4 regions of the Streptomyces sp. NPDC002935 genome follow, and region 2 is predicted to be linked to each of the others. Evidence: riboswitches for the same ligand, from Rfam matches in the RefSeq annotation. Region 2 holds a riboswitch; each other region holds the start of a gene.

The links. A riboswitch is a leader RNA that binds a small molecule or an ion and turns the genes downstream of it on or off. The one in region 2 is predicted to bind cyclic di-AMP.
Positions count from the first base shown of each region.
Region 1: another riboswitch for cyclic di-AMP. It lies ahead of ABZX90_RS15205 (transglycosylase family protein); the one in region 2 lies ahead of ABZX90_RS21410 (NlpC/P60 family protein).
Region 3: another riboswitch for cyclic di-AMP. It lies ahead of ABZX90_RS38800 (M23 family metallopeptidase); the one in region 2 lies ahead of ABZX90_RS21410 (NlpC/P60 family protein).
Region 4: another riboswitch for cyclic di-AMP. It lies ahead of ABZX90_RS00515 (M23 family metallopeptidase); the one in region 2 lies ahead of ABZX90_RS21410 (NlpC/P60 family protein).

Region 1 covers NZ_JBEXNW010000009.1:270,831-278,099, forward strand. The annotation lists gene ABZX90_RS15195 (cytochrome P450) at 1-1,208, shown strand, start outside; gene ABZX90_RS15200 (transglycosylase family protein) at 1,299-2,438, shown strand; cyclic di-AMP (ydaO/yuaA leader) riboswitch at 2,622-2,815, shown strand; gene ABZX90_RS15205 (transglycosylase family protein) at 2,820-3,518, shown strand; gene eno (phosphopyruvate hydratase) at 3,867-5,153, shown strand; gene ABZX90_RS15215 (septum formation initiator family protein) at 5,290-5,766, shown strand; gene ABZX90_RS15220 (DUF501 domain-containing protein) at 5,806-6,423, shown strand; gene ABZX90_RS15225 (Ppx/GppA phosphatase family protein) at 6,420-7,269, shown strand, end outside.
Region 2 covers NZ_JBEXNW010000015.1:22,216-29,484, reverse strand. The annotation lists gene ABZX90_RS21420 (peptidoglycan DD-metalloendopeptidase family protein) at 1-379, shown strand, start outside; gene pcrA (DNA helicase PcrA) at 470-2,956, opposite strand; cyclic di-AMP (ydaO/yuaA leader) riboswitch at 3,388-3,559, shown strand; gene ABZX90_RS21410 (NlpC/P60 family protein) at 3,567-4,754, shown strand; gene ABZX90_RS21405 (tellurite resistance/C4-dicarboxylate transporter family protein) at 5,013-5,993, shown strand; gene ABZX90_RS21400 (hypothetical protein) at 6,036-6,389, opposite strand; gene ABZX90_RS21395 (C40 family peptidase) at 6,822-7,269, shown strand, end outside.
Region 3 covers NZ_JBEXNW010000045.1:40,480-47,748, forward strand. The annotation lists gene ABZX90_RS38780 (MarR family transcriptional regulator) at 47-556, opposite strand; gene ABZX90_RS38785 (dihydrofolate reductase family protein) at 623-1,762, shown strand; tRNA gene ABZX90_RS38790 (tRNA-Met) at 1,846-1,919, shown strand; gene ABZX90_RS38795 (PP2C family protein-serine/threonine phosphatase) at 2,042-3,232, shown strand; cyclic di-AMP (ydaO/yuaA leader) riboswitch at 3,537-3,695, shown strand; gene ABZX90_RS38800 (M23 family metallopeptidase) at 3,707-4,747, shown strand; gene ABZX90_RS38805 (aldo/keto reductase) at 4,976-5,920, shown strand; gene ABZX90_RS38810 (PrsW family intramembrane metalloprotease) at 5,985-7,269, opposite strand, start outside.
Region 4 covers NZ_JBEXNW010000001.1:128,763-136,031, forward strand. The annotation lists gene ABZX90_RS00505 (pitrilysin family protein) at 1-527, shown strand, start outside; gene ABZX90_RS00510 (pitrilysin family protein) at 524-1,912, shown strand; cyclic di-AMP (ydaO/yuaA leader) riboswitch at 2,128-2,286, shown strand; gene ABZX90_RS00515 (M23 family metallopeptidase) at 2,299-3,063, shown strand; gene ABZX90_RS00520 (GntR family transcriptional regulator) at 3,260-3,955, shown strand; gene ABZX90_RS00525 (HPr family phosphocarrier protein) at 4,180-4,461, opposite strand; gene ABZX90_RS00530 (GNAT family N-acetyltransferase) at 4,638-7,269, shown strand, end outside.

The DNA.
Region 1 (7,269 bases), on a different contig from region 2:
ACCCCTACCCGGCCTACGCCTGGCTGAGGGAGCACGCGCCCGTGCACCGCACCCGGCTGCCCAGCGGAGTGGAGGCCTGGCTCGTCACGCGGTACGCCGACGCCAAGCAGACGCTCGCCGACCAGCGGCTGTCCAAGAATCCCGCGCATCACGACGAGCCCGCGCACGCGAAGGGAAGGACCGGGATCCCCGGGGAGCGCAAGGCCGAGCTGATGACGCATCTGCTGAACATCGATCCGCCGGACCACACCCGGCTGCGGCGGCTCGTCAGCAAGGCCTTCACACCCCGGCGTGTCGCCGAGTTCGCCCCGCGGGTGCAGGAGCTGACGGATCAGCTCATCGACGAGTTCGCGGCCAGGGGCTCGGCCGACCTCATCCACGAGTTCGCCTTCCCGCTCCCCATCTACGCCATCTGCGACCTGCTCGGCGTCCCGCGCGAGGACCAGGACGACTTCCGGGACTGGGCGGGGATGATGATCCGGCACGGCGGCGGGCCGAGGGGCGGGGTCGCCCGGTCCGTCAAGAAGATGCGCGGGTATCTCGCCGAGCTCATCCATCGCAAGCGCGAGGCGCTGCCCGCGGTGCCCGCACCCGGCGAGGACCTCATCTCCGGGCTCATCCGCGCCTCCGACCACGGCGAGCACCTCACCGAGAACGAGGCCGCCGCCATGGCCTTCATCCTGCTCTTCGCCGGTTTCGAGACCACGGTCAATCTCATCGGGAACGGGGTTCACGCCCTCCTCATGCACCCCGAGCAGCGGGCCCGTCTCCAGGCCTCCCTCGCGGCCGGGGAGAGCGGGCTGCTCGAAACGGGCGTCGAGGAACTCCTGCGCTACGACGGACCCGTGGAGCTGGCCACCTGGCGGTTCGCGACCGAGGACGTGCGGATCGGCGGCCAGGACATCGCGGCCGGCGATCCCGTGCTCGTGGTCCTCGCCGCCGCCGACCGCGACCCCGAGCGGTTCGATCAGCCGGACACGCTCGATCTCGCGCGGCGTGACAATCAGCACGTGGGGTATGGCCACGGCATCCACTACTGCCTGGGCGCGCCGCTCGCCCGCCTGGAGGGGCAGACCGCCCTCCGCACCCTCCTCGACCGCCTCCCCGATCTCCAACTCGCAGGAGATTCGGCTGATTTGCGCTGGCGTGGAGGGCTCATTATGCGTGGATTGCGCACGCTTCCTGTGGAGTTCACCCCGGTCAAATAGCCCTTGATCGGTTCATCGGCGACCCTTCGGAACCCCTGTCGAAGGGGTTCTTCCGCATACCGGAAAGAGCGCCCTTCCGGCTACCGGAACATGACGCTCCATCAAATCTGTGATCTTCGCGTGATCGGTAGTGCATCGACTTGTGACAACCGTTCGAGTCCGGCTACGTTCACCCATCAACGCGGCACCTGCGCTTCCTACTTCGCAGGAGTCGCCGAAGTCACCTGCTGTCACGCGAAAGGCTTCCGTATGCTCTCCGGGAACGGCCGTCACCGTCGCCCTCGTCAGGCCCCGGCTCTCATCGTCGCCGCGGGAGTGGCTGGATCGGCCATCGCCATCCCGTTGCTCGCCGCGGCGAGTGCCAGCGCGGCCGACGGAACCACCTGGGATCGGGTGGCGCAGTGCGAGAGTGGCGGCGCGTGGAGCGCCGACAACAACAACGGGTATTACGGCGGGCTTCAGTTGGACCAGGAGACCTGGGAGGCGCACGGCGGTCTCGACTACGCCCCGAGAGCCGACCAGGCCAGTCGCTCGCAGCAGATAGCCGTCGCCGAGAAGGTGCTCGACGACCAGGGCCTCGCGGCCTGGCCGACCTGTGGACCGCTCTCCGGGCTCGGCAAGAGTTCGGGCGGCATCAAGGTCGACACGGGCGTGGCCGACGACTCGTCGAGCGCCGGGAGCGACTCCGGCTCATACACTTCATCCGGTTTGTCGACTTCGCCCAGTTCATCCCCTTCCTCGAACCTGTCCGGTTCGTCCGATTCGGGTGACTCCTCGGGCGCGGCCGACAGCACCGCGAAGCCCCACGCCTCGCAGGGTTCCGGCGGCTCGGACAAGGCGACCGGCAAGGCGGCCGACAAGGCGACCGGCAAGGGTGGCGAGTCGGGCAAGTCCGGACAGAAGGGCGCTTCTTCGGACGCCTCCGACGGTGCGAGCGCCAGTGCCGGCCGGCACCGTGGTGCCGACGCCGAGGAGAGTGTGACCGACGGTCGTGGCGACAGCGCCGCCGGGCGGCACGCTTCGCGCGGCTCGCGCGACGCCATCGACGTCATCGACGACTCGCCCGCCGTGAGCGTCGTGGGCAGTCTCTGGAGTGTTTCCGACGCCCTCGGCCTCGAAGGCGGATGGGGCGAGCTGCCCACCGTGAACGAGGAGGCGGTTGACGCCGGTCCCGGCCTCGTCGTTCCCGGTCGGAGCATCTCTGTTGCTACCGAAACGGTCGAAAAGTAGCGGGAGTTCGCGTCATAGTTCGCTGTGGAATGTCCGGTTTGGTGCGAGTGAGAGATGGGTCTCAGAAGCCCTGATCGTCTTTGATATTCCGCCGATCGACTGCTTACGGTCGTGACCGCTCGCCACAGCGGGCCCCGACGGTCACAACGCCGAATCCTGCCAGCGGCCGTACGGGAACAGTCGTCGCGTCATGCGCCGTAGGCAGGAGCGGGGGACCCAAGGTAAGTGCCGCGTCCGGGAGTTGAGAGACACCCGGAAACGGCTTGGGGTTAAGTCGCGTGTCGGACGTCCTGGAGACGGGACCGACGGCACGCGGCCGGGCAACTCAACCGGCCCGAACCCGACAGCTCACCTCGCAGGCGTCGGTGAGGGGATCACTCCATGCTGTTTTCCAGCAAGGGCAAGCACCGCCGTCCGAACAAGGCCACCCGCGTCGCCACGCTCGCCGGTGTCACCGGTGTCGCCATCGCCGCTCCGCTGATGGCGGCCGGCAGCGCCTCCGCCGCCACCGCTTCCGAGTGGGACGCCGTCGCCCAGTGCGAGGCCGGCGGCAACTGGTCGATCAACACCGGCAACGGCTACTACGGCGGCCTGCAGTTCTCGTCCTCCACCTGGGCCGCGTACGGCGGCACCGCCTACGCCTCCACCGCGGACCAGGCCTCGAAGTCGCAGCAGATCGCCATCGGTGAGAAGGTCCTCGCCGGGCAGGGCAAGGGCGCCTGGCCGACCTGCGGCGTCGGCCTGTCGAGCGCCGCGTACGGCGGTGACACCTCGACCCCGTCGACCCCCTCCAGCTCCTCCTCGAGCGGCTCGCAGAGCAGCACCACCACCCGTACGACGGAGCAGCCCGCCTCCCGTTCCGCGGAGCGCCCGGCCGCCCAGAAGACCGTCACCACCCCGACCGGCAAGAAGGTCAAGAAGGGTGACGGCGAGTACAAGGTCGTCAAGGGTGACACCCTCAGCTCGATCGCCGAGAAGAAGCACGTCAAGGGCGGCTGGCAGAAGCTGTTCAAGCTGAACAAGGGCATCGTCGCCGACGCCGACTTCATCTACCCGGGCCAGCAGCTCCACCTCCGCTGAGCCCGGCCGCACCCCGGCCCGACATGGTCGCCTTCGGCGGAGGGCGACCGCATGACCGGCCGGGCGCAGCCCCGCCCCAGCTGAACAGCAGCTCCCTCGCAGGTCGGGCCTTTGCGCCGAAGGCCTGGTGAGGGCCCCCGTCCCCACGGGCTCCCCGCTCCGGTGCTTGTTCCCCCGCATGCACCGGAGCGGGGTTTTTCATTTCTTTTTTTGTTCCGTTCAGGAACAATATGTACTCTCACTTCTGCTCAAGGGGTGGTCGATCGGCTGGCCGATCCCCTCGGGCCGGATAGGCTCATCCCGCGGGGCTGCCAAGCCCCGCATACCCGCGTCACATCCCAGAAGGAGATGCTCGTGCCGTCCATCGACGTCGTCGTAGCCCGGGAAATCCTGGACTCCCGAGGCAACCCCACGGTCGAGGTCGAGGTCGGCCTCGACGACGGCAGCACGGGTCGTGCCGCCGTTCCGTCCGGCGCTTCCACCGGAGCCTTCGAGGCCATCGAGCTCCGCGACGGTGACCCGAACCGCTACCAGGGCAAGGGTGTCGAGAAGGCCGTCCTCGCCGTCATCGAGCAGATCGGCCCGGAGCTCGTCGGTTACGACGCCACCGAGCAGCGCCTGATCGACCAGGCGATGTTCGACCTGGACGCCACCGACAACAAGGGCTCGCTCGGCGCCAACGCCATCCTCGGCGTCTCGCTCGCCGTCGCGCACGCCGCTTCCGAGGCGTCCGACCTGCCGCTCTTCCGCTACCTGGGCGGCCCGAACGCGCACCTGCTGCCCGTTCCGATGATGAACATCCTGAACGGCGGGTCGCACGCCGACTCGAACGTGGACATCCAGGAGTTCATGATCGCCCCGATCGGCGCGGAGTCCTTCTCCGAGGCCCTGCGCTGGGGCACCGAGGTCTACCACACCCTCAAGTCCGTCCTGAAGTCCAAGGGCCTGTCCACCGGCCTCGGCGACGAGGGCGGCTTCGCCCCGAACCTGGACTCCAACCGTGCCGCGCTCGACCTCATCCTCGAGGCCATCAAGCAGGCCGGTTACGTCCCCGGCGAGCAGGTCGCGCTCGCTCTCGACGTCGCCGCGTCCGAGTTCTACAAGGACGGCAAGTACGAGTTCGAGGGCAAGTCCCGCTCGGCCGCCGAGATGACCGAGTACTACGAGGAGCTCGTGGCGGCCTACCCGCTCGTCTCCATCGAGGACCCGCTCTTCGAGGACGACTGGGCCGGCTGGAAGGTCCTCACCGACCGCCTCGGCGACAAGGTCCAGATCGTCGGCGACGACCTGTTCGTCACCAACCCGGAGCGCCTGGCCCGCGGCATCGAGGAGGGCACCGCCAACGCGCTGCTCGTCAAGGTCAACCAGATCGGTTCGCTGACCGAGACCCTGGACGCCGTCGAGCTCGCGCAGCGCAGCGGTTACAAGTGCATGATGTCCCACCGCTCCGGCGAGACCGAGGACGTCACCATCGCCGACCTGGCCGTCGCCACCAACTGCGGCCAGATCAAGACCGGCGCCCCGGCCCGCTCCGAGCGCGTCGCCAAGTACAACCAGCTGCTGCGCATCGAGGAGATCCTCGACGACGCCGCGGTGTACGCCGGCCGCTCGGCGTTCCCCCGCTTCAAGGACTGAGCCTCCGGCTGAGGACTGAGCCTCCGGCTCAGGAAGCGTCGTCCGTACGTCCCCGTACTCGGTCCCGTACCGTGTGCGGGGACGTACGCACGTGACGGGCTAGTACTGACGGGCCAGTACTGGGGAGGCGGGACTCATGGCCGTGAAGGACCGGGACCGGTTCTCCACATCGACCAGGCTGAAGCTGCTCGGCGAGCAGACGGCGGCCCGGGTCTACCGCTCCCAGACCAAACGGCAGGCCCGCCGCTCCCGGCTGACCGGCCGGGCCGCGCTGCTAGCCCTCGTCCTGTGCTCCCTGATCGTCGCGCTCGCGTACCCGATGCGGCAGTACGTCTCCCAGCGCGCCGAGGTCGCCGACCTGGAGCGGCAGCGGGAGCAGGCCCGGCAGCGGGTCGAGCAGCTGCGCGACCTCAAGGCACGCTGGCAGGACGACGCGTACGCCGAGCAGCAGATCCGGCAGCGGCTGCACTATGTGATGCCGGGCGAGACCGGCTTCGTCGTGATCGACCCGGACGCGGCGAAGCAGGCCCGCGCCGACCACGGCACCACCGACCGCCCCTGGTACACCAACGTCTGGGACGGCGTGGACAAGTCCGACGCCGCCGACCAGTGACGACCCATGAACTGACCAGAAAGACACGTGACTCACGGCATGGAAACGCCACCGCCGACCACCCCGCGCACCGAGCCCACCGACGCCGACGTCGAGGCCTTCAAGCAGCAGCTCGGCCGGCCGCCGCGCGGGCTGCGCGCGATCGTGCACCGCTGCCCCTGCGGTCAGCCGGACGTGGTGGAGACGGCCCCCCGCCTCCCCGACGGGACGCCGTTCCCGACCACGTACTACCTGACCTGCCCGCGGGCCGCGTCCGCGATCGGGACGCTGGAGGCCAACGGGGTCATGAAGGAGATGACCGACCGGCTGGCCACCGACCCCGAACTGGCCGCGGCCTATCGCGCCGCCCACGAGGACTACATCGCGCGCCGTGACGCCATCGAGGTGCTCGCGGGCTTCCCGAGCGCGGGCGGCATGCCGGACCGGGTGAAGTGCCTGCACGTCCTGGTCGCCCACTCGCTGGCCGCGGGGCCGGGCGTGAACCCGCTGGGCGACGAGGCGATCGCGATGCTGCCGGAGTGGTGGCGCAAGGGGGCGTGCGTGACGCTCCCCGGCGAGGGCGGCCCGAAGAGCGAGGCGAAGGGCTCCGGGGACGCTGGGGACACCGGGGACGCTGAGGACTCCACGCAGGACGTCGTGCCGGGGGAGGGCGAGTGACCCGGGTCGCCGCCGTCGACTGCGGTACGAACTCCATCCGGCTCCTGGTGGCCGACGCCGACCCGCGGACGGGCGAACTGACCGAACTGGACCGGCGGATGATCATCGTCCGGCTGGGCCAGGGCGTCGACCGCACCGGCCGGCTCGCCCCCGAGGCGCTGGAGCGGACCTTCGCGGCCTGCCGGGAGTACGCGGCGATCATCAAGGAGCACGGCGCCGAGCGGCTGCGTTTCGTCGCCACCTCCGCCTCCCGGGACGCGGAGAACCGGGACGAGTTCGTGCGCGGGGTGCTGGACATCCTCGGCGTCGAGCCGGAGGTCATCACCGGGGACCAGGAGGCGGAGTTCTCCTTCACCGGGGCGACCAAGGAGCTGACCGGGCGGGACGACCTCGCGAGGCCCTACCTGGTCGTGGACATCGGCGGCGGTTCGACCGAGTTCGTCGTCGGGTCCGACCGGGTGCGCGCGGCACGCTCCGTGGACATCGGCTGCGTACGGATGACGGAACGGCACCTCGTGCGCGACGGAGCCGTGACCGACCCGCCCACCGCGGAGCAGGTCGCGGCCATGCGCGCCGACATCGAGGCGGCCCTCGACCTCGCCGAGGAGACGGTCCCGCTGCGCGAGGCGCGCACGCTCGTCGGCCTCGCCGGCTCAGTCACCACGATCTCGGCGATCGCCCAGGACCTCCCCGCGTACGACACCGTGGCCATCCACCACTCCCGGGTCTCCCTCGACCGGGTCCGTGAGATCACCGAGTGGCTGCTGCGCTCCACGCACGCCGAGCGCGCGACGGCCCCCTCCATGCATCCGGGGCGCGTCGACGTGATCGCCGCGGGTGCGCTCG
Region 2 (7,269 bases):
GGCGCAGCAGGGCCTCAGCGCCTACTTCGGCCAGGCGGGCGTCAACTGGATGTCCGTGCACACGGGCATCGACTTCCCGGTCTCCTACGGGACGCCGGTGATGTCCGCGACCGACGGGACCGTACGGACGCAGTGGAACAGCGCGTACGGCAACATGATGATCGTGACCGCGATGGACGGCACGGAGACGTGGTACTGCCACCTCTCCACCTACAAGGTCCCCTCCGGCACCACCGTGAAGGCCGGTGACCAGATCGCCTTCTCCGGAAACTCCGGCAACTCGACCGGCCCGCACCTGCACTTCGAGGTCCGCCCGGGCGGCGGTTCGGCGATCGACCCGCTGCCGTGGCTGCGCAGCCACGGCCTGGACCCCACGTAAGTCACCACTCGTAAGTCACCACTCGCAAGGCGGCGTTCGCCGTAGTTCGTGAGTCGTGACGCGGCGTAGCTCGTGAGTCGTGACCCCGGCCTACAACTTCTCCACCGGCGCATACCGCAGCAGCAGCCGCTTCGGCTTGGGCTCTCCGAAGTCGACCGTGGCCTCCGCGTTCGCGCCCGTCCCCTTCACGCCGACGACGGTGCCGAGGCCGAACTGGTCGTGCGTGACCCGGTCCCCGACGGCCAGCGAGACCACCTGCTTCTCGGAGATACCGCGGCGCGTGGCGAACCCGGAGGCACCCGAGGCCGCGGAACGCGAACGCGACGACGACAGCGAGGCGGCGACACCGGAGACGGGGCCGGCCGGCATGGGCGTCGTCGCCCCCGTGCGCTTCCAGTCCAGATGGGTCGCCGGGATCTCCTCCAGGAAACGGGAGGGCGGGTTGTACGAGGGCTGCCCCCACGCACTGCGCATCGACGACCGGGTGAGGTAGAGCCGCTCCCGCGCGCGCGTGATGCCGACGTACGCCAGGCGCCGCTCCTCCTCCAGTTCCTTGACCTGTCCGAGCGCGCGCATGTGGGGGAAGACGCCGTCCTCCATGCCGGTCAGGAAGACCACGGGGAATTCGAGGCCCTTGGCGGTGTGCAGGGTCATCAGGGTGATGACGCCGTTGCCGTCCTCCTCGTCCGGGATCTGGTCGGAGTCGGCGACGAGCGCGACCCGCTCCAGGAACGCGGAGAGCCCGCCCGCGGTCTCGCCCTCACCGGTCTCCTGCTCGAACTCCAGGGCCACGGCCGCGAGTTCCTGGAGGTTCTCGACCCGGGTCTCGTCCTGTGGGTCGGTCGAGTTCTGCAACTCGGAGAGATAGCCGGTGCGTTCGAGGACCGCCTGCAGGATGGTGGCCGGGCCCGCGCCGGACTCGACGATCGTACGGAGGTCCTCCATCAGCGTGTTGAACCGCTTGACCGCGTTGGTGGAGCGCGCGGCCATGCCGTAGGCCTCGTCGACGCGGCGCAGCGCCTGCGGGAAGCTGATCTTCTCGCGCTGCGACAGGGCGTCGATCATCGCCTCGGCGCGGTCGCCGATACCGCGCTTGGGCACGTTCAGGATGCGGCGCATCGGGACCGAGTCCTCGGGGTTGGACAGCACCCTGAGGTACGCCAGGACGTCCCGGACCTCCTTGCGCTCGTAGAAGCGGACGCCGCCGACGACCTTGTAGGGCAGGCCGACGCGGATGAAGACCTCTTCGAAGACACGGGACTGCGCGTTCGTACGGTAGAAGACCGCGACGTCGCCGGCCTTGGCCTCGCCCGCGTCGGTGAGACGGTCTATCTCGTCGGCGACGAACTGGGCCTCGTCGTGCTCGGTGTCCGCGACGTAGCCCGTGATGTTCGAGCCCGCGCCCGCGTTGGTCCACAGGTTCTTGGGGCGGCGGGACTCGTTGCGCTCGATGACCGCGTTGGCGGCGGTGAGGATCGTCTGGGTGGAGCGGTAGTTCTGCTCGAGGAGGATCGTCGTCGCGTTCGGGTAGTCCTCCTCGAACTGGAGGATGTTGCGGATGGTCGCGCCGCGGAAGGCGTAGATCGACTGGTCCGCGTCACCCACGACGCACAGCTCGGCGGGGGGCAGGTTGTACTCGCTGGGCGGTACGTCCACGGGGTGCTCGGAGGTGCCGACGAGCTCCCGCACGAGTGCGTACTGCGCGTGGTTGGTGTCCTGGTACTCGTCGACCAGGACGTGCCGGAAGCGGCGGCGGTAGTGCTCGGCGACGTCCGGGAAGGCGCGCAGCAGATTGACCGTGGTCATGATCAGGTCGTCGAAGTCGAGCGCGTTGGCCTCGCGCAGCCGCGACTGGTACATCGCGTACGCCTGGGCGAGGGTCTTCTCGAAGCCGTCGGTGGCCTGGGCGGCGAAGTCCTCCTCGTCGATCAGCTCGTTCTTCAGGTTCGAGATCTTGGCGCTGAACGACTTCGGCGGGAAGCGCTTGGGGTCGAGGTCGAGATCACGGCAGACGAGCGCCATCAGACGCTTGGAGTCGGCGGCGTCGTAGATCGAGAACGACGAGGTGAAGCCGAGCTGCTTGCTCTCGCGGCGCAGGATGCGGACGCAGGCGCTGTGGAAGGTCATCACCCACATCGCGTTGGCTCGCGGGCCCACGAGCGCCTCGACGCGCTCCTTCATCTCGCCCGCGGCCTTGTTGGTGAAGGTGATCGCGAGGATCTGGCCGGGGTGGACATTGCGCTCGCCGAGCAGATGCGCGATCCGGTGGGTGAGCACGCGGGTCTTGCCGGAGCCCGCGCCGGCCACGATGAGCAGCGGGGAGCCGGAGTGCACCACGGCCGCGCGCTGGTTCTCGTTCAGTCCGTCCAGGAGGGCCGCCGGGTCGACGGCGGGCCGGGGCGCACCGTCGCGGTAGTACGCGTCCCGGCTCGGGGGCAGGTCGAACTTCCCGCCGAACAGATCGTCCGCAACCGGCTCCGGTACGTGATCGTCCTCGGGCGGCGGCGGGTGCTCGTCCTCGTGGGCCCCGGAGGGCTTGAGGTCCGCCAGGAAGCTGTCATCAAAGAGGCTGCTCATCGCTCTCCGAGTCTAGGCCGCCCCACTGACAGCCCGCCGCCACCCCGAGAACTCGATCGGAAGTCGTGACGCTTTTCCTGGGCGGACGGGCTTCCGGCCGGGACGCCCGGGAGCCCGTGACCGCACGCCATCGACCTGTCGCCCCCGGTGAGGTGCGGGCGGGCGGGGTCGACGTCGGCCCGGGACCCCTATGTGCGACGGCGCGGTGACAACGCGTGCGCCCGCGGGAGCTACCGTCGAATGAAGGGCGTGAGCGACCAAAGAGCCCGTATGGGGACGGTTCGCCGTGAATGCATCGCGGATGACGGGACCCACGGCAAAGGTCACGAAAATGTATCGGGCATATCGCACATCAACCTTCACACGGGCCACATCAGTTGGCTAGCGTGCGGGCAGGCCACTCGACCGCAACCGGCGAACGTCGCCGGGCCGAGCGGCCTCCGCCGAGTCCGGCACGCCTTCGAGGCCGCCGGAGCCGGGGACCCACCGACCTTGGGGTGAATCGGTCCAACCGCCTTGTGGGGCGAGGACCGTAGGGCAACCTTCCGGAACCACCCGCCCGAACCCGACAGCTAACTCGGTAGGCGGATGACGGAAGGAGTCGCCTCTCTTGGCGTCGCACCGCAAATGGCGTCCTACGGGTACGCGTCTTGCAGGCATACGGACCCCGGCCCTCGCGACGGCGGCCCTCACGTCCATGGCCCTGCTCTCCCAGACGGCGAACGCGGCCCCCTCGGCCGAACCCAGGCCCAGCCTCGAAGAAGTCGAGAAGAAGGTCAACGACCTTTACCACCAGGCCGAGACGGCCACCGAGAAGTACAACGCGACCCGGGAGAAGACCGCCAAGCAGAAGAAGCGCGTCGACACCCTGCTCGACGACGTCGCCAAGCGCACGGAGAAGCTCAACACCGCGCGCGAGGAGCTGGGATCGTTCGCCGCCGCGCAGTACCGCACCGGGGCCTCCGCCCCCGACACCGCGACACTGCTGCTCGCCGACGACCCGCAGGACTACTTCGACCAGACCCAGCTGATGAGCCGTCTGACGACCCGCCAGAAGGCGGCCGTCGACGACTACGTCACGGAGCAGGCCGCCACCACGAAGAAGCGCGCGGAGGCCACCGAGAGCCTCCAGTCGCTGACCACGTCGCAGAGCGCGCTCAGGACGTCCAAGGCGGCGGTGCAGCGCAAGCTCACCGAGGCGCGCAGCCTGCTCTCGAAGCTGAACGCCGAGGAAAAGGCGCGGCTGGCGGCGATCGAGAAGAAGCAGCAGGAGGAGGCCGCGGCCAAGGCGGCGGAGCTGGCACGGCAGCAGGCGGCCGCCGAGAAGGCGGCAGCGGACAAGGCCGCCCAGCAGCAGTCGTCGGGCACCACGACCGGCTCGTCGACCGGATCGACGGCCGGCTCATCGACCGGCTCGACGGCCACGGACTCCTCCTACGCGACGAAGGCGGCCAAGGCGCTCGCCTTCGCCCGTACGCAGATCGGCAAGCCCTACGTCTGGGGCGCCACCGGCCCGGACTCCTACGACTGCTCGGGCCTGACCCAGGCCGTCTGGAAGGCCGCCGGCGTCAGCCTCCCGCGCGTCACCTACGACCAGGTGAACGCCGGCACGACGGTCTCCCTGGCCGACGCCCAGCCCGGTGACCTGGTCTTCTTCTATGACGACATCAGCCACGTCGGTCTCTACATCGGCAACGGCATGATGATCCACGCGCCGAAGCCGGGCGCGTACGTCCGCGAGGAGTCGATCTACTACGACGGCACCTCGGCGATCCACAGCGTGGTGCGCCCGGCGTAGACCAGGCGGCGAGCGACGCCTCTCACGGGGCACGCGCGCGTGGAGCGGAGAATGCCCACGCACGCGTGCCCCGCATTTTCCTGGCCACGCACGCGCGCCCGGCGCTTTCGCGAACCGCGCACCCGTGCCCGGCGCTTTCGTGACCCGCGCTTTCGTGACCCGCGCTTTCGTGACCCGCGCTTTCGTGACCCGCGTTTTCGTGGTCCACGCGCGCGTGCCCCACCGGCAACGGCTCCGGAGATCCCTAGCATCGGGCGCATGCCAGACACACCGGACAAGCCGGACACTGCCTCGTTCCGCGGCTGGTGGGCGGGGCGGCCGCCCGCCGCCGGGGCCGCCGTCCTGGCCACCGGCATCATCTCGATCGGGCTGCATCTGACCGACCACGAGGCCCTCTCCCGTATCGCACTGGTCCTCGCGTCTCTCGCCTGGCTCGGACTCGCCGCGGACTTCGTCGTCCGGCTGATGCGCGACCGGGAGCGGTGGACGCGGCAGGCCGGCACACCGGCCGGGCTCACCGCCGTCGCGGCGAGCACCGTGCTCGGCACCCGGTTCTCCGAACTGGGGTGGCAGGGGCTAGCCGAGGCCCTGCTCGCGCTGTCGGCCGTGCTCTGGCCGATCCTGCTCCTGGCCGTCGTACGGCACTGGCGGCACCGGATGGCGGGAGGCGTGTTCCTCGTCTGTGTGGCCACACAGGGGCTCTCGGTCCTCGGCTCGACGATCGCCACCGCCGTGGGCCCGGACTGGCTCACGCATGCCGCACTGGTGCTGTTCTGGCTGGGGATCGTGCTCTACGGGGTCTCGTTCGCGCACTTCGACCTGTGGGAGGTGAAGCGGGGGGCCGGGGACCACTGGGTGGCGGGCGGCGCGCTCGGGATCTCGGCGCTGGCCGGGGCGAAACTCGTCGCCGCGCACCATGTGAACCCGTACCTGTGGAACGACGACGACCAGGGCGTCCTGCGCGCCACGACCGGCGCCCTGCTCGTGCTCGACCTCGCCTGGTACTGCGTGCTGCTCGTCACGGAGGCGGCGTGGCCGCGCCCGCGGTACGACGTACTGCGCTGGTCGACCGTCTTCCCGATGGGGATGACGGCGGTGTCGGCCCTCTCGGTCGCGGCCGTCCTCGGTGTCTCCTGGCTCAGAGGACCGGGGCAGGTGCTGCTGTGGTTCGCGGTGGCGGCGTGGCTCGCGGTCGCCGCGGGCGCCGCCCTCGCCGTCAGGGCCGCGGCGCGGGGGTGAGGGGGCCGGTCAGGTCCGCGGCGCGCGGGCCACGGGGGCCGATCAGGTCCACAGGACGGCGATGAAGATGTTCGCGACGGTCAGCAGCCCGACGAGGCCGAAGAGGCCCTTGTCCACCTTCTCGTCGTCGCGCTTCACGTAGACGAGCCCGAGGATCACGATCAGCAGGGCCAGCTTCACACCGATCTTGACGGTGTTGACCGTGTTGCCGTCGGCCTGATTCAGCCCGACGAGGGCGACGCCGGTGACCAGCATGGTCAGCGCACCGTGCAGCATCGCGGGCACGAAGCGGGCGGTGCCCTGGCCCATCGCCTTCATCTGGGTGAAGAAACCGCCGAGGAGCGCGGCGATGCCGATGATGTGCAGGCCGACGAAGAGATGGATGAGTATGTCCATGGGGCCGGAGCGTAATCGCACCCCCTGAGGCCTCTTCTCACCGGGCCACCCCTTCGCTCGGCCCCCTCTTGCCACCGGGTCACCTCGTGTCATCCGTAGCACCGGGGCCACTCCGGTCGTCCGGGATTCGCCGCATCGGTCATCACTCTGTGTGAAGCAGGTGCCACAAGGCCAGAACCTCGGCCACATACGGTCACCGGATGATCGAGTGGCGACAGTTCCGTACATAGCGTTACCAACGCCGCACTCCCAGGTTTAGCGTCCTCCCCCAGGTGACCGGCTCCCCACCGCCGCCCGGGCCAGGGGCGGCAGTCGGACACCACCGCCGAGAAGGTCCGGCGGCGGCCCGCTCCCCCTGTGTGAGCCGCCGCCGGACGTGTCACCGCTTGACCGCACTCGCAAGGGCGGTCGTACGGAAGGATGTGGGCCCTCGTGGCAGCGCACCGCAAGACCCGACAGCGCTCGATCGGTGGTAACACGGCCCGCACAGCAGTCACCATCGCCCTCGCGGGCGCGGCGACGGCGACCGGCTTCGACGGGATCGGGCACGCCGACCCCCAGCTGTCCCCGACGCAGGTGAAGGCCAAGGTCGACACGTTGTACGAGGAGGCGGAGGTCGCCACCGAGAAGTACAACGGAGCCAAGGAGAAGGCCGACAAGGCGGAGGCGCACCTGAGCACACTCCGCGACGAGGCGGCGCGCCGGGAGGACCAGCTCAACTCGGCGCGGGACGCGCTGGGTTCGATGGCGGCGGCGCAGTACCGCAGCGGTGGACTCGACCCCGCGGTGCAACTCGCGCTCTCCGACGACCCCGACCAGTACCTGGAAGGGGCCGCGCTCGCCGAGCGGGTCGGCACCCGGCAGTCGGCGGCCGTCGCCG
Region 3 (7,269 bases), on a different contig from region 2:
ACTTCAAGCAACGGGTTCTGCGTCCCCCTCGTGCCACTCGTGCCCCTCACGAGGAACAGGAACGCCGCCGCCACGGCAGATCTTCCCCGGATGCCCCGTAATTCCCGTCCTGGATCGCCCGTGTGATGGTTCCGCAGATCTCGTCCAGCTGTTCCACCTGCTCGGGTGTCAGATGGTCGAAGATCGCCGTCCGCACCGTCTCGACGTGTCCCGGCGCGACCCGCTCCAGGAGGGCCATGCCCGCATCGGTGAGGACGGCCATGTGCCCGCGCTTGTCGGTGGGGCAGCCCTCTCGGCGTACGGTGCCGTCCTTCTCCAGCCGGGTCACCGCGTACGTCAGACGGCTACGGGTGATCTTCTGGGCCTCGGCGAGGTCGGTCATCCGCAGCCGCCGGTCCGGCGCCTCGGACAACTTGGCCAGGATGGAGTAGTAAAGGTGGGGCATCCCCGCCTCGGCCTGCAGCCGGCGGTCGATGGCGTCCTCCAGGAGGGAGGTCGCGGAGAGGTACGAGCGCCAGGCGCGCTGTTCGGCGGCGGAGAGCCAGCGGGTCGTCATGGGCCCAGTCTAGGTATTGTTTAAAACTTGAACCACTGAGCGCGTGTGACCGGAGGATGCGTCCCGATGCCCCGTCCCTACGTCCTGCTGTCCGCCGCCGTCTCCCTCGACGGCTTCCTGGACGACACCGGCCCCGAGCGGCTGCTGCTCTCGGGCCCGGCCGACTTCGACCGGGTCGACGAGGTGCGGGCGTCCAGCGACGCGATCCTGGTGGGCGCCGGCACCCTGCGCACGGACAATCCACGGCTTCTGGTCAACTCCGCCGAACGACGCGCGGCCCGCGTCGCCGCCGGCCGCCCCGAGTACCCGCTGAAGGTCACGGTCAGCGGCTCCGGGGACCTCGACCCGGAGGCACAGTTCTGGCACACGGGCGGCGAGAAGGTCGTCTATACGACGGACAAGGGTGCGCAGCGGGCAGCCGACCTGCTGCACGGTCTCGCCGGCGTCGACGTCGTCCCGACCGGGCCCGAACTCGACTGGCGTGTGCTGCTGGAACACCTCCACGACGTACGCGGTGTGGGTCGGCTCATGGTCGAAGGGGGCGGGAAGGTCCACACCCAGCTCGTGCGCGAGGGACTGGCCGACGAACTGCAGCTCGCCGTCGCTCCCCTCTTCGTCGGGCAGCCGGACGCGCCGCGCCTGTTCGGACCCGGGGCGTATCCCCCCGGCCGGATGCGGCTGGTGGAGACCCGGCCCGTCGGGGACGTCGTGCTCATCCGGTACGTCCCCACCGCGCCCGGCACCGGTGGGCTCGCCTCCGCGGCGGACCGGCGGTGGCTGGAGCTCGCCTGCGAGCTGGCGGCGCTGTGCCCGCCCTCGACGACCGCGTTCAGCGTGGGTGCGGTGGTGGTCGCGGCCGACGGGACCGAGCTGGCCCGTGGCCACTCCCGCGAGGGGGACGACCCCGTCGTGCACGCCGAGGAGGCCGCCCTCGCCAAGATCGACCCGGCCGATCCGCGACTGGCCGCCGCCACCGTCTACAGCAGCCTGGAACCGTGCGCCCGCCGTGCCTCCCGGCCCGCGCCGTGCGCCCGGCTCATCCTCGACGCCGGTGTGCGCCGGGTCGTCACCGCCTGGCGCGAGCCCGACACGTTCGTCACGGACGCCGACGGGAACGGCCTGCTCGCCGCGGCGGGCGCCGAGGTCGTCGTCCTCCCCGAGTACGCCGAGCGTGCCAAGGCCCCCAACCTGCATCTGCCGGGCTGACCACCCCGTTCGACTCCGCTGAAGGGGCGCGTTTAAACGGGTGTGCTTCGGGTCCCGCTAATGGCGTACACTGGTCTTAACGACGCGGGGTGGAGCAGCTCGGTAGCTCGCTGGGCTCATAACCCAGAGGTCGCAGGTTCAAATCCTGTCCCCGCTACTGAAGGCCGAAGGCCGGAACTCGGATTCACGAGTTCCGGCCTTCGGTGTTGTGTCCTCGTGACATCCCCCGGTCGGGCCACAGGGGTCGCCCGCCGCCCCCGCTCCAGGTCTTCTGGACAGGTGGGGCAGCCAGGAGGTGAGCAGCGAACCGGAGAACTCGATGACCGGGCCGACAGGCCGTCGCCCGGTGTCCCCGGGCTCGGGGGCGCTCCGCTTCCCGGTCCGGCGGGAGCGGCTCCCCGCAGGATCTCCTTCGCGCGCACCTTCGTGCGGACCCTGCCCGTGCTGCTCGTCATCGCCGGGATCCTCTACGACTACTTCACGCCGTCGGCCTTCACCGCGGCCCCCCTCTTCACGGCGGCGCCCCTGGTCGCCGCACCCCTCTATTCGCTGCGCGGCACCGTTCTCACCGGCGCTCTCGCCGTCGGCGCGGTGTTCCTGGTCCACTTTCTGCTCGACATCGTCCTGAACGTCGACGCGGTCACCGAATCGGTCACCGTGGCGACGGCCGCCGTCCTCGCGGTCCTCATCAACATCCTCGTCCGGCGGGGCAACGAACGGCTCGCCTCGGTCCGGGAGATCGCCGAGTTCGCGCAGCGTGCGGTGCTGCCCGAGCCCGACGCGCGAATCGACGGCCTCGATGTCGCGGCGCGGTACGAGGCGGCACAGGCGGACGCGTTCATCGGCGGGGACCTGTACGCGGTGCAGGACTCCCCGTACGGCGTGCGGCTGGTCGTCGGCGATGTACGCGGGAAGGGGATGACCGCCGTGGCCGCCGTCGCCGTGGTGATCGGCGCGTTCCGGGAGGCGGCCGAGCAGGAGGCAACCCTGGAGGCGGTCGCGGGGCGCCTGGAGCGGGCGCTGACCCGCCCGGGAACCCGGCACGAGAGCCCCGACGCGTTCGAGGAGTTCACCACCGCCGTCCTCGCCGAGATCCCGCACGACGAGGACTTCGTGCGCATCGTCAACCGCGGCCATCCGCCGCCCCTGCTCCTGCATCCCGACGGCACACTCGTCATGCTCGCCGCCGAGCCCTATGCGCTGCCCCTCGGGATGAGCGAACTGGGAGCCTGGCCCGACCGGGCGGCGGTGGCCCGCTTTCCGCCCGGGGCGACGCTGCTTCTGTACACCGACGGTCTGTCCGAGGCCCGCGACCCCCGCGGGGAGTTCTACGATCCGGCCGCGCGGCTGGCCGGACGGGTCTTTCCCGGCCCCGACGCGCTGCTGACCGCCCTCGCCGACGAGGTCCGCCGGCACACGGGCGGCGCCCTGACGGACGACATGGCGCTGCTCGCCGTCCGGCGCGTTTGAGGTGGGCTCGGCGAGCGGGTCCGCGGGCTGCTCGGGCGGCCGGCGCCCGCAACGCGTACGGCCTTCTCGACCGTTGTCACGAGGAGTGATCGGACGGTGTCCCTCCGCATAACAACTGACACACCGTCAAATGAATCCGTGTCGATGTCACGTGGTCAACTCGCCCGTTTTTCATCCTCCATGACCCCAAAGTCCTGGCCAAAAGGTGTTAATGATCAGTCGGAACATCTTGGAATCCGGTGCCTGGGTCTATTAACGTTCGATAACGCAGCGCGGTCGTCCCAGCCGTCACAAGAGATGGCTCCGTGCGCACGCGCCGAATCCCGCAAGGGAACCGGGGAACCACCAACTTGGGGTGAATCGAGCCTATTTCAACCGTGGAAGCACGGTTGATATACGCGCGTAGGAGACCTTCCTGCTCCGAACCCGTCAGCTAACCCGGTAGGTGGCAAGGAAGGAAAGGAGTGCGCCCACGTGGCGTCCAACCGGCCCGCTCAGCCAACCTCGTTCCCGCCGAATGACACACAGACCTTCGGCTACGCCTACGGCAAGGACGAGGGACCCTGGGAGGAGTGGAACCCCACCGAGGATTCCGTTCTTCCCGTCCGCGGCCGGCACCGCGTAGGCAAGCAGCGCGGTGGAGGACTCGCCCGCAGCTCCACGGTTCTCGGCGTCGGCGTCATAGCCGCCGTCGGCGCGGGTGGCATGGCCACCGCCGCGCCGGGCAAGGCCCCCGTCTCGATCTCGCTGCCCGACCTGTCGTCGGTCACCGAGTCCGCCAAGGCCCTGATCTCCGACGGCGGATCCAGCACCCCCCAGGGTTCCGCGACTCCGCTCACTAGCGCCGGTCTGACCAGCGCCGACACGGCCCAGGGCACCACGGACGCCGGTGAGGCGCTGCGCGCCCGCATCATGCAGCAGGCCGAGTCGCAGCAGAACCAGGTCGACACCGCCGCCCAGCAGGCCGCCCAGGCCGCCGCCGCGAAGAAGGCCGTCGCGCTCGCCGCCAAGCAGCAGGACGACGCGGAGGCCAAGGCCGCCGCCGCGAAGCAGAAGGCGGAGGACGAGGCCAAGGCGAAGGCCGAGGCCGAGCGCCTCGCCGAACTCGCCAAGAGCTACTCGCTGCCGACCTCCTCGTACACCCTGACCTCGACCTTCGGCGAGGCCGGCTCCATGTGGTCCTCCGGCTACCACACCGGACTCGACTTCGCGGCGCCCACCGGCACGCTCATCAAGGCGATCCACAGCGGCACCATCACGGAGGCCGGCTGGGCCGGCTCGTACGGCTACCGCACGATCCTCACCCTCGACGACGGTACGGAGCTGTGGTTCTGCCACCAGTCGTCGATCAGCGTCACCGTGGGCCAGAAGGTCGCAACCGGTGATGTCATCGGACGGGTGGGCGCGACCGGCAATGTCACCGGGCCGCACCTGCACCTCGAAGTGCACCCCGGCGGCGCCGCCACCGGCATCGACCCGATGGCATGGCTCCAGAGCAAGGGCCTCAACCCCTGACCCGCTCGGGCTCCTGACCCGTACGACCTCTGATCCCGCACGACTCCTGGCCGGACGCACGTTCCCGACGCACGTCTCCCCTGGTCTCCGGCGGTCCTGACGACACCCCCCCGACGTCAGGGCTGCCGGTCATGCGCGTGCGGACGAGTGCGCGTATCGGACCCTCGGTACCGACCCTCCGGGGTGAGTGTGGAATACACCCATCCGGTACGGGCGTTGATGTTGTTCATGACTTCTCTTCGCAAGCTCGGCTCGTCCGACCTCGAGGTCTTCCCGCTCTCCCTCGGCGGCAACGTCTTCGGCTGGACGGCGGACGAGGCCCAGTCCTTCGCCGTGCTCGACGCCTACGCGGCCGCCGGCGGCAACTTCCTCGACACGGCCGACTCCTACTCGGCGTGGGTCGAGGGCAACGAGGGCGGCGAGTCCGAGACCATCATCGGCAAGTGGCTGAAGACCCGCGGCAACCGCGCGGACATCGTCGTCGCCACCAAGGTCAGCCAGCACCCCGAGTACCCGGGGCTCTCCGGTGCCAACATCAAGGCCGCGGCCGACGCGTCGCTGCGCCGCCTGGGCACCGACCACATCGACCTCTATTACACGCACTTCGACAAGCCGGAGGTGCCGGTCGACGAGATCATCGGCGCCCTCGACGAGCTGGTGAGGGCCGGCAAGGTGCGGCACATCGCCGCCTCCAACATCTCGCCCGAGCGGCTCCAGGAGTCCCTGGAGTTCTCCGACCGCGAGGGCCTCGCGCGGTACGTCGCGCTCCAGCCGCAGTACAACCTGGTCTCGCGCGGCACCTACGAAGGCGGCCTGAGGGACGTCGCCTCCCGGGCCGGACTGGCCGCCGTCCCCTACTTCGCGCTCGCCTCCGGCTTCCTCACCGGCAAGTACCGCCCGGGCACGACGGTCGACTCGCCCCGGGCGGCGGGTGCGGCCAAGCACCTCGCGTCGGAACGCGGGCCGCGAGTCCTGGCCGCCCTCGACGAGGTCGCCGAAGCCCACGGTGTCGCGGTCCCGACGGTCGCCCTCGCCTGGCTGGCCGCCCAGCCGACGGTCGCCGCGCCGATCGCCTCCGCCCGGACGGTGGAGCAGCTCCCGGCGCTGCTGGGGGTCGCCGACCTGGTCCTGACGGACGAGGACCTGACGCGGCTGTCCCGGGCATCGGCCTGACCACGGGACTGCCGTTGCCACGGCACCGCCGGCGCCGACCGGTGGTGCCGTGGCCGTTCCGCGGCTACGAGCGGTACGGGTTGTACGCGGGATACGGCGTCGGCGCGGCGTACGGCTGGGCGGGAGGGGCGGCGTACCCGTACCCGTGGGCCGGCCAGGGCGGCGGTGCGGGCATCGGCGTCGTCGTGCGGGCCGCGTAGGCGAGGGCCGGGCGGGCGATCTCCCGGCGGCGCCACAGCTCGTCGAGCAACTCGCGCTCCCGTACGACGAAATCGGCGCCCGCGCGACCCAGGCGTCCCCGGTGACGCAGGAACGCAAGCGAGGTCGCGTACGCCTCGTACTCCGCCACCGAGCGCGCCGCGGCCTTCCCGAAGTGGTGGTCGGCGTACTCGCGGGCGAGCCGCCGCGCCCGCATCGAGCCGAGGGCGTACGGCTCGGCCGCGCCCAGCCATCCGGCGACGGTGTACGCGGGCAGTTCCGTGCGCACGGTGCGCAGCTCGCGCTGCCGGGTCCAGACGACCAGCCAGGTCAGCAGTCCGAACGCGGGCACCATGAACGCGGCGTACACCCCGAAGAACCCCCACTCGCCGAAGCCCGACGAGCTGTTCCAGATCGCGTGCATGCCCATCGCGAGCAGCAGTCCGGCGAGGGGGAGCAGTACACGGCGCACATGCTGGCGCTCGGCGGACAGGGCCGCGACGCCGAAGCCGATGCCGGTCAGCACGGTGAACAGCGGATGCGCGAAGGGCGACATCACCACGCGCACGAAGAAGGTCGCGGCGGTGACGGAGGCCAGCCCGCCTGTCCCGCTGAGCTGGTCGGTGCCGAAGGCGGTACCGAGGTAGAGGATGTTCTCGGTGAACGCGAAGCCGGTGGCGGTGACCCCGGCGATGACGACGCCGTCGACGATCCCGGTGAAGTCCCGTCTGCGGAAGAGGAAGACCAGCAGGACGGCCGCCGCCTTCGCCGACTCCTCGACGACGGGGGCTATGACGGTCGCGCCGATCGTGTCGGCGCTGGACGGATCCGCGGTCGCGATCGCTATCCACCGGGTCGCGAAACTGTTGGCGACGATGGCTATGAGCGCGGCCGCGCAGGCGCCCCAGGCGAAGGAGAAGAGCAGGTTGCGCCAGGGGCCGGGCTCCACCCGGTCCAGCCACCGGAAGGCGGCCATGAGCAGCGGCACGGGGAGCACGGCCAGTCCGAGACCGACCAGGAAGCCCTCGGTTCCGGTCTGTTCGCGGACGAGGGCGAGGATCACGAGGCCGGACATCGCCAGCAGGGTGATCAGCGCTCCGTACCGGACCCATCTGCGCTGCCACCAGTGCGGGTGTCTCGGCGCAGGTCCG
Region 4 (7,269 bases), on a different contig from region 2:
CGTGCGACGCGGCCGACCTCGCGCTCACCGTCCTCGGCGGCGGCGAGTCCTCCCGGCTCTACAACCGGCTCGTACGCCGTGACCGCACCGCTGTCGCGGCCGGGTTCGGCCTGCTGCGTCTCGCCGGAGCACCCTCCCTGGGGTGGCTGGACGTGAAGACGTCCGGAGACGTCGAGGTCCCGGTCATCGAGGCCGCCGTCGACGAGGAGCTCGCCCGGTTCGCCGAGGAGGGCCCCACGGCCGAGGAAATGGAGCGCGCGCAGGCCCAGTTGGAGCGCGAGTGGCTGGACCGGCTCGGCACCGTCGCGGGCCGTGCCGACGAACTGTGCCGGTACGCCGTCCTGTTCGGCGACCCGCAGCTCGCCCTGACCGCCGTGCAGCGCGTCCTCGACGTCACGGCGGAAGAGGTCCAGGAGGCCGCCAAGGCCCGCCTGCGCCCCGACAACCGCGCGGTGCTCGTCTACGAGCCGACCGCCGCCGAAGCCACCGACGCCGCTGACGACACCGACGAGGAGGCGGCGAAGTGACCGAGCTCGCCACCATGGACTTCCACCCGCAGCCGCAGGCCGGCAGCCCCAAGCCGTGGGCCTTTCCCGCCCCCGAGCGCGGCACCCTGGACAACGGTCTGACCGTGCTGCGCTGCCATCGCCCGGGCCAGCAGGTCGTCGCCGTCGAGGTGATCCTCGCCGCGCCCCTGGACGCCGAGCCCGCGGGCCTGGACGGCATCGCCACGATCATGTCGCGCGCCTTCTCCGAGGGCACCGACAAGCACTCGGCCGAGGACTTCGCCGCCGAGCTGGAGCGCTGCGGCGCCACGCTCGACGCGCACGCCGACCACCCCGGCGTACGCCTGTCCCTCGAAGTGCCCGTCTCGCGTCTGGCCAAGGCGCTCGGCCTGCTCAGCGACGCCCTGCGGGCACCCGCGTTCGCGGACAGCGAGGTCGAGCGGCTGGTGCGCAACCGGCTGGACGAGATCCCTCACGAGACGGCCAACCCGGCCCGTCGTGCCGCCAAGGAGCTCTCCAAGGAGCTGTTCCCGGCGAGCGCGCGCATGTCACGCCCGCGTCAGGGCACCGAGGAGACCGTCCAGAAGATCGATTCCGCGGCCGTACGCGCCTTCTACGAGAAGTACGTACGCCCCGCGACGTCCACCGCTGTTGTCGTGGGCGACCTGACCGGTGTCGACCTCGACGAGCTGCTCGGCGAGACGCTCGGCTCCTGGACCGGTTCGTCCGCCGAGCCGCGTCCCGTGCCGCCCGTGAACGCCGACGACACCGGCCGCGTGATCATCGTCGACCGCCCCGGCGCCGTCCAGACGCAGCTGCTCATCGGCCGTGTCGGCGCCGACCGGCACGACCGTGTGTGGCCCGCCCAGGTGCTCGGCACCTACTGCCTCGGCGGCACCCTCACCTCGCGCCTCGACCGCGTCCTGCGCGAGGAGAAGGGCTACACCTACGGTGTGCGGGCGTTCGGCCAGGTCCTGCGCGCCGCGCCGGACGGTACGGGCGTCGCGATGCTCGCCATCAGCGGCTCCGTGGACACCCCGAACACCGGTCCCGCGCTCGACGACCTCTGGAAGGTGCTGCGCACCCTCGCGGCCGAGGGGCTGACCGACGCGGAGCGCGATGTCGCCGTGCAGAACCTGGTGGGCGTGGCGCCCCTCAAGTTCGAGACGGCGGCGGCCGTCGCGAGCACGCTCGCGGACCAGGTCGAGCAGTACCTGCCGGACGACTACCAGGCGACGCTCTATCAGCAACTGGCCGCCACGGGCACGGTGGAGGCCACCGCGGCCGCCGTGAGCGCCTTCCCGATGGACCGTCTGGTGACCGTCCTGGTGGGCGACGCCGCGCAGATCGAGGAGCCCGTCAAGGCTCTCGGAATCGGTGAAGTCAGCGTGGTGGCCGCGGAGTAGAGCCCACGCGACCGAAGAGGGCCCTGGTGACTGAAGAGTCACCAGGGCCCTCTTGTGCCCGGGCATCGTTCCCAAGATGTCCGGATTGGTACGGAGGTTGCCTGTCTGCCCTGTGGGATGCGCTACAAAAACCGTGATCCGTTTGTTGTTCGAAAGAAACCCCGACTAGCTTCGTTCCGACTGTTCGTCAGGCACTGCGCCGCGCCCGCGGCACCGGACAGCCATCGCCGAGTCCCCCTTTGGCGCGAGCCAGGGGAGCCGGGGACCCACGTAGTCCCTGGGGTGAATCGGACACCCTCCCCGGAGGGGGTCCGTAGGAGACCTTCCTGCTCCGAACCCGTCAGCTAACCCGGTAGGCGAGAGGGAAGGAAAGGATCAGCCCCTACATGGCGTTCACCTGTGGCACCGGGAAGCACCGTCGTCCGACCCGAGTGCACAGCACCACCACGAGCGCCGTCGGCGTCGCGGCCCTCACCACCACCGGTGTCATCGGCACCCTGGCCGCCCCCGCGTTCGCCGCGGAATCCTCCGTCGAGCAGACCGGGCTGACCCAGGCCGTCACCATCGGCGACTCGGTCGCCGACCAGATCGACGCCCAGGCCTTCGCGCAGCAGCGCGCCGCCGCCGAGGCCGCCGCGCGGAAGCAGGCCGAGCAGGTCGCGCGCAAGCAGGCCGCCGAGCAGGCCGCGAAGTCCCGCGAGATCAAGGAGCGCGCCGCCCGCGAGGCCGAGCGCAAGCTCCTGAACACCTTCGTCATGCCGATCACCGGTTCGTACGTCTCCACCGGCTACCAGGCCAGCAGCAGCCTCTGGTCCTCCGGCAGCCACACCGGCGTCGACTTCCACGCCGCGTACGGCACCTCGGTGCACTCCGTCGGCTCCGGAACGGTCGTCACGGCCGGCTGGGGCGGCGCCTACGGCAATCAAGTCGTGATCAAGATGCACGACGGCACGTACACCATGTACGGCCACCTCTCGTCCATCGGTGTGTCCGTGGGTCAGACGGTCACTCCGGGGCAGCAGATCGCGCTCTCCGGGGACACCGGCAACACCACCGGACCGCACCTTCACTTCGAGGCCCGTACGACCGCCGAGTACGGCTCGGACATGGACCCCGTCGCGTACCTGCGCTCGCACGGCGTCAACGTCTGACGACCTCTTCGCCGCTTCTCCACCGCTTTCGATGCCCCGGCTCACCGAGCCGGGGCATCATCGTTTCCGGAGGCCGTCTGTCCAAAAAATATCCATGGATTCAGGCCTGCCATCGGAAATTCCGGCTCCCTGCAATAGAGTCACTGAACAAGCGTCAATCGATGGCGTTTCGCGGGGATTAAAGCGGAGGTCGGGCATGCGTATTCCGGCGCACTCGGTATGCACGGCGATCCGTGACGACATCGTCGCGGGTGTCTACGAGCGTGGCGGCCGGCTCACCGAGGAACTGCTCGCGCGGCGCTACGGCGTCTCGCGCGTCCCCGTGCGCGAGGCCCTGCGCACGCTGGAGGCCGAGGGCTTCGTGGTCACCCGCCGGCACGCGGGCGCGTGCGTCGCGGAACCCACCGAGCAGGAGGCCGCGGACCTCCTTGAGATGCGCATGCTGCTGGAACCGCTGGGAGCCTCCAGGGCCGCCCAGCGCCGCACGGAGGCTCACCTGAAGGTGCTCCGAGGCCTGGTCAGGTTGGGGCAGGAGCGCTCCAGGAGAGGCCACAGCGAGGATCTGCGCTCACTGGGCGGCTGGTTCCACGAGACGCTCGCACAGGCATCCGGAAGCCCCGCACTGAGCTCCACGCTCGCCCAGCTGCGGCACAAGATCGCCTGGATGTACTCGGTGGAGGCGCCGGCCAACCCCGCGGAGTCCTGGGCGGAGCACGGCGGCATCGTGGACGCGGTCGCCCGCGGCGACAGCGAGCGGGCCCGCGCGATCACGGCCCTGCACACCGAGCGGGCGATGGGCGCGCACCGGCTCCGATTTCCCGGCGGCGGCGATCGTCCGGAACGTGTGAGGACTTCGCAACATCCCGTAAACATGACGGGCCCGCGTCATTAACACGGGCGCCGTATACAAAGAGGGATATTAGGCAGGGGTCTATTTCTCATGCCCTTTTATTCGCGTGCCAGGAATTCAGGCGCGCGCTATTTCTGTGTCCGCGCAGCGAGAGGCGCGCGGGTCGCGCGGGAATTCCTGAGCGGGGTACGGAAAACGGCTGAGCCGCACCGCCCGGGGGAGGGGCGGTGCGGCTCAGCCGCGTGTGTCCTGGGCGCCTTGTGGGCTCAGACGGTCTCGGGGAGCTCGTCGAGCCCCTCGGCGACCAGCTTCGCCAGACGGTCGAGGGCGATGTCCGCGCTCTCGGCGTCCGACGCGAGGACGATCTCCTCGCCGCCCTGGGCGCCCAGGCCGAGGACCGCGAGCATGGAGGCCGCGTTGACGGGGTTGCCGTCGGCCTTGGCGATCGTCACGGGGATGCCGGAGGCCGTGGCGGCCCGGACGAAGATGGAGGCGGGCCGGGCGTGGAGGCCCTCGGTCCAGCCGACGTTGACGCGGCGCTCAGCCATGTGATGCTGCCCTTCAGGTGTTCAGGGTTGTCTAGACCAGTGTTCCATATCGTGAGGCATGCCCGGACGGCCCCTCGTTCCGTCCGCCGCGACGCCGGTCCGCGGCCCCGGCGCGACGTCCGTCCTCCACAGACTGCCTCGCGCCGTTGTCGTACGCGAGCCGTACTCTGGGCCCCATGCAGACCTCGTCGGACCGGCACGAGTACCCCGCGCACTGGGAGGCCGACGTGGTGCTGCGCGACGGCGGCACCGCACGCATCAGGCCCATCACCGTCGATGACGCCGAGCGCCTGGTCAGCTTCTACGAGCAGGTGTCCGCCGAGTCGAAGTACTACCGCTTCTTCGCGCCGTATCCGCGCCTGTCCGCCAAGGACGTCCACCGGTTCACCCACCACGACTTCGTGGACCGCGTGGGTCTCGCGGTCACGGTGGGCGGCGAGTTCATCGCGACCGTCCGCTACGACCGGATCGACGCCGACGGGCTGCCCGCGTCCGCGCCCGCCGACGAGGCCGAGGTCGCCTTCCTCGTGCAGGACGCCCATCAGGGCCGCGGTGTCGCCTCGGCCCTGCTCGAACACATCGCGGCCGTGGCCCGCGAGCGCGACATCCGCCGCTTCGCCGCCGAGGTACTGCCCGCCAACAACAAGATGATCAAGGTGTTCACGGACGCCGGGTACACCCAGAAGCGCAGCTTCGAGGACGGCGTCGTACACCTGGAGTTCGACCTCGAACCCACCGACCGGTCGCTCGCCGTGCAGCGCGCGCGGGAGCAGCGTGCCGAGGCCCGGTCCGTGCAGCGGCTGCTCGCCCCCGGCTCGGTCGCTGTCATCGGCGCCGGGCGCACACACGGCGGGGTCGGCCGCAGCGTCCTCGACAACCTGCGGGAAGCCGGGTTCACCGGACGCCTGTACGCCGTGAACACGGCACTTCAGGAGAAGGAACTCGACGGAGTACCGGCCCACCGCTCCATCCGCGACATCGCCGAACCCGTCGACCTCGCCGTCGTCGCCGTGCCCGCCGAGCATGTCCCCGAGGTCGTCACGGAATGCGGCGAACACGGGGTGCAGGGGCTCGTGGTGGTCTCCGCCGGATACGCCGAGAGCGGTCCCGAAGGACGCGAGCGCCAACGCGAACTCGTGCGGCACGCGCGCACGTACGGCATGCGCATCATCGGGCCCAACGCCTTCGGAATCATCAACACCTCCCCCGAAGTGCGCCTGAACGCCTCGCTCGCCCCGGAGATGCCACGCCCCGGGCGGATCGGCCTGTTCGCGCAGTCCGGCGCCATCGGTATCGCGCTCTTGTCCCGGCTGCACCGGCGCGGCGGCGGCGTCACGGGCACCACCGGCGTGTCGACCTTCATCTCCTCCGGGAACCGGGCGGACGTGTCCGGCAACGACGTACTTCAGTACTGGTACGACGACCCGGACACCGACGTCGCCCTGATGTACCTCGAATCCATCGGCAACCCGCGCAAGTTCACCCGCCTCGCCCGGCGGACCGCGGCGGCGAAGCCGCTGGTCGTGGTCCAGGGTGCGCGGCACGGCGGGGCCGCTCCCCAGGGGCATGCCGTACGGGCCACACGGCTGCCGCACACCACCGTGTCCGCGCTCCTGCGCCAGGCCGGAGTGATCCGGGTGGACACGATCACCGAACTCGTCGACGCGGGCCTTCTGCTGGCGCGCCAGCCGCTCCCCAGGGGGCCCCGCGTGGCGATCCTCGGGAACTCCGAGTCGCTGGGGCTTCTGACGTACGACGCGTGTCTCGCCGAAGGGCTCAGGCCCCTGCCGCCGCGGGACCTGACCACGGCGGCCTCGGCGGAGGACTTCCACCGCGCGCTGTCGGAGGCCCTCGCCGACGACGACTGTGACGCCGTCGTCGTGACGGCCATACCGGCGGTGGGGGAGACCTCGACCGCCGACGCCGCGCTCGCCGAGGCGCTCCGCTCCTCCGCCGCGGCGGCTCCGGCGAAACCGGTGCTCGTGGTGCACGTCGAACTGGGTGGGCTCGCCGAGGCCCTGTCCGCCGCCGCGAGCACCGCTCCCCAGGCAGCCGAGACGGCACCCGGTGCGGCCCCTGGAGCCCGGTTCCATCCCGCGGACCGATCACCCACCGCGGTGAGCGCCGAATCCGCGTCGGACTCCCGGCTCATCCCGGCCTACCCCGCCGCCGAGCGCGCCGTCCGCGCCCTCGCCGAAGCGGTGAAGTACGCCCAGTGGCGCATGGACGCCGGCGAGCCCGGCAAGGTGCCCGAGTACGAGGACATCGACGAAAAGGGAGCGGCCCGGCTGATCGACGACCTCCTCGCGCGCGGGGAGGGGCTGACCCTCGGCGGCGAGGAGACGCGGGCGCTGCTCGGGCGGTACGGCATCGACGTACACCCTGCTCTGCCCGCCCCCACACCGGACGACGCCGTCGAGGCCGCGCGCGTCATCGGCTACCCCGTGGCCCTGAAGACCACCGCCCCGCACCTGCGACACCGGGCCGACCTGGGCGGCGTACGGCTGGACCTGGCGGACGAGGAACAACTGCGCCGGGCGTACACGGAGTTGACCGAGCTGTTCGGGACACCGACGGTGCTGCGCCCGGTCGTGCAGGGGATGGCACCGCGCGGCGTCGACACGGTCGTCCGCGCGGTGATCGACCCGGCGGCCGGGGCGGTGCTCTCCTTCGGGCTCGCCGGAGCCGCCTCCGAACTGCTCGGGGACACGGCGCACCGGCTGATTCCGGTCACCGACCGGGAAGCGGCCTCGTTGGTCCGGTCGATCCGGACGGCACCGCTCCTGTTCGGCTGGCGGGGCTCCGCGC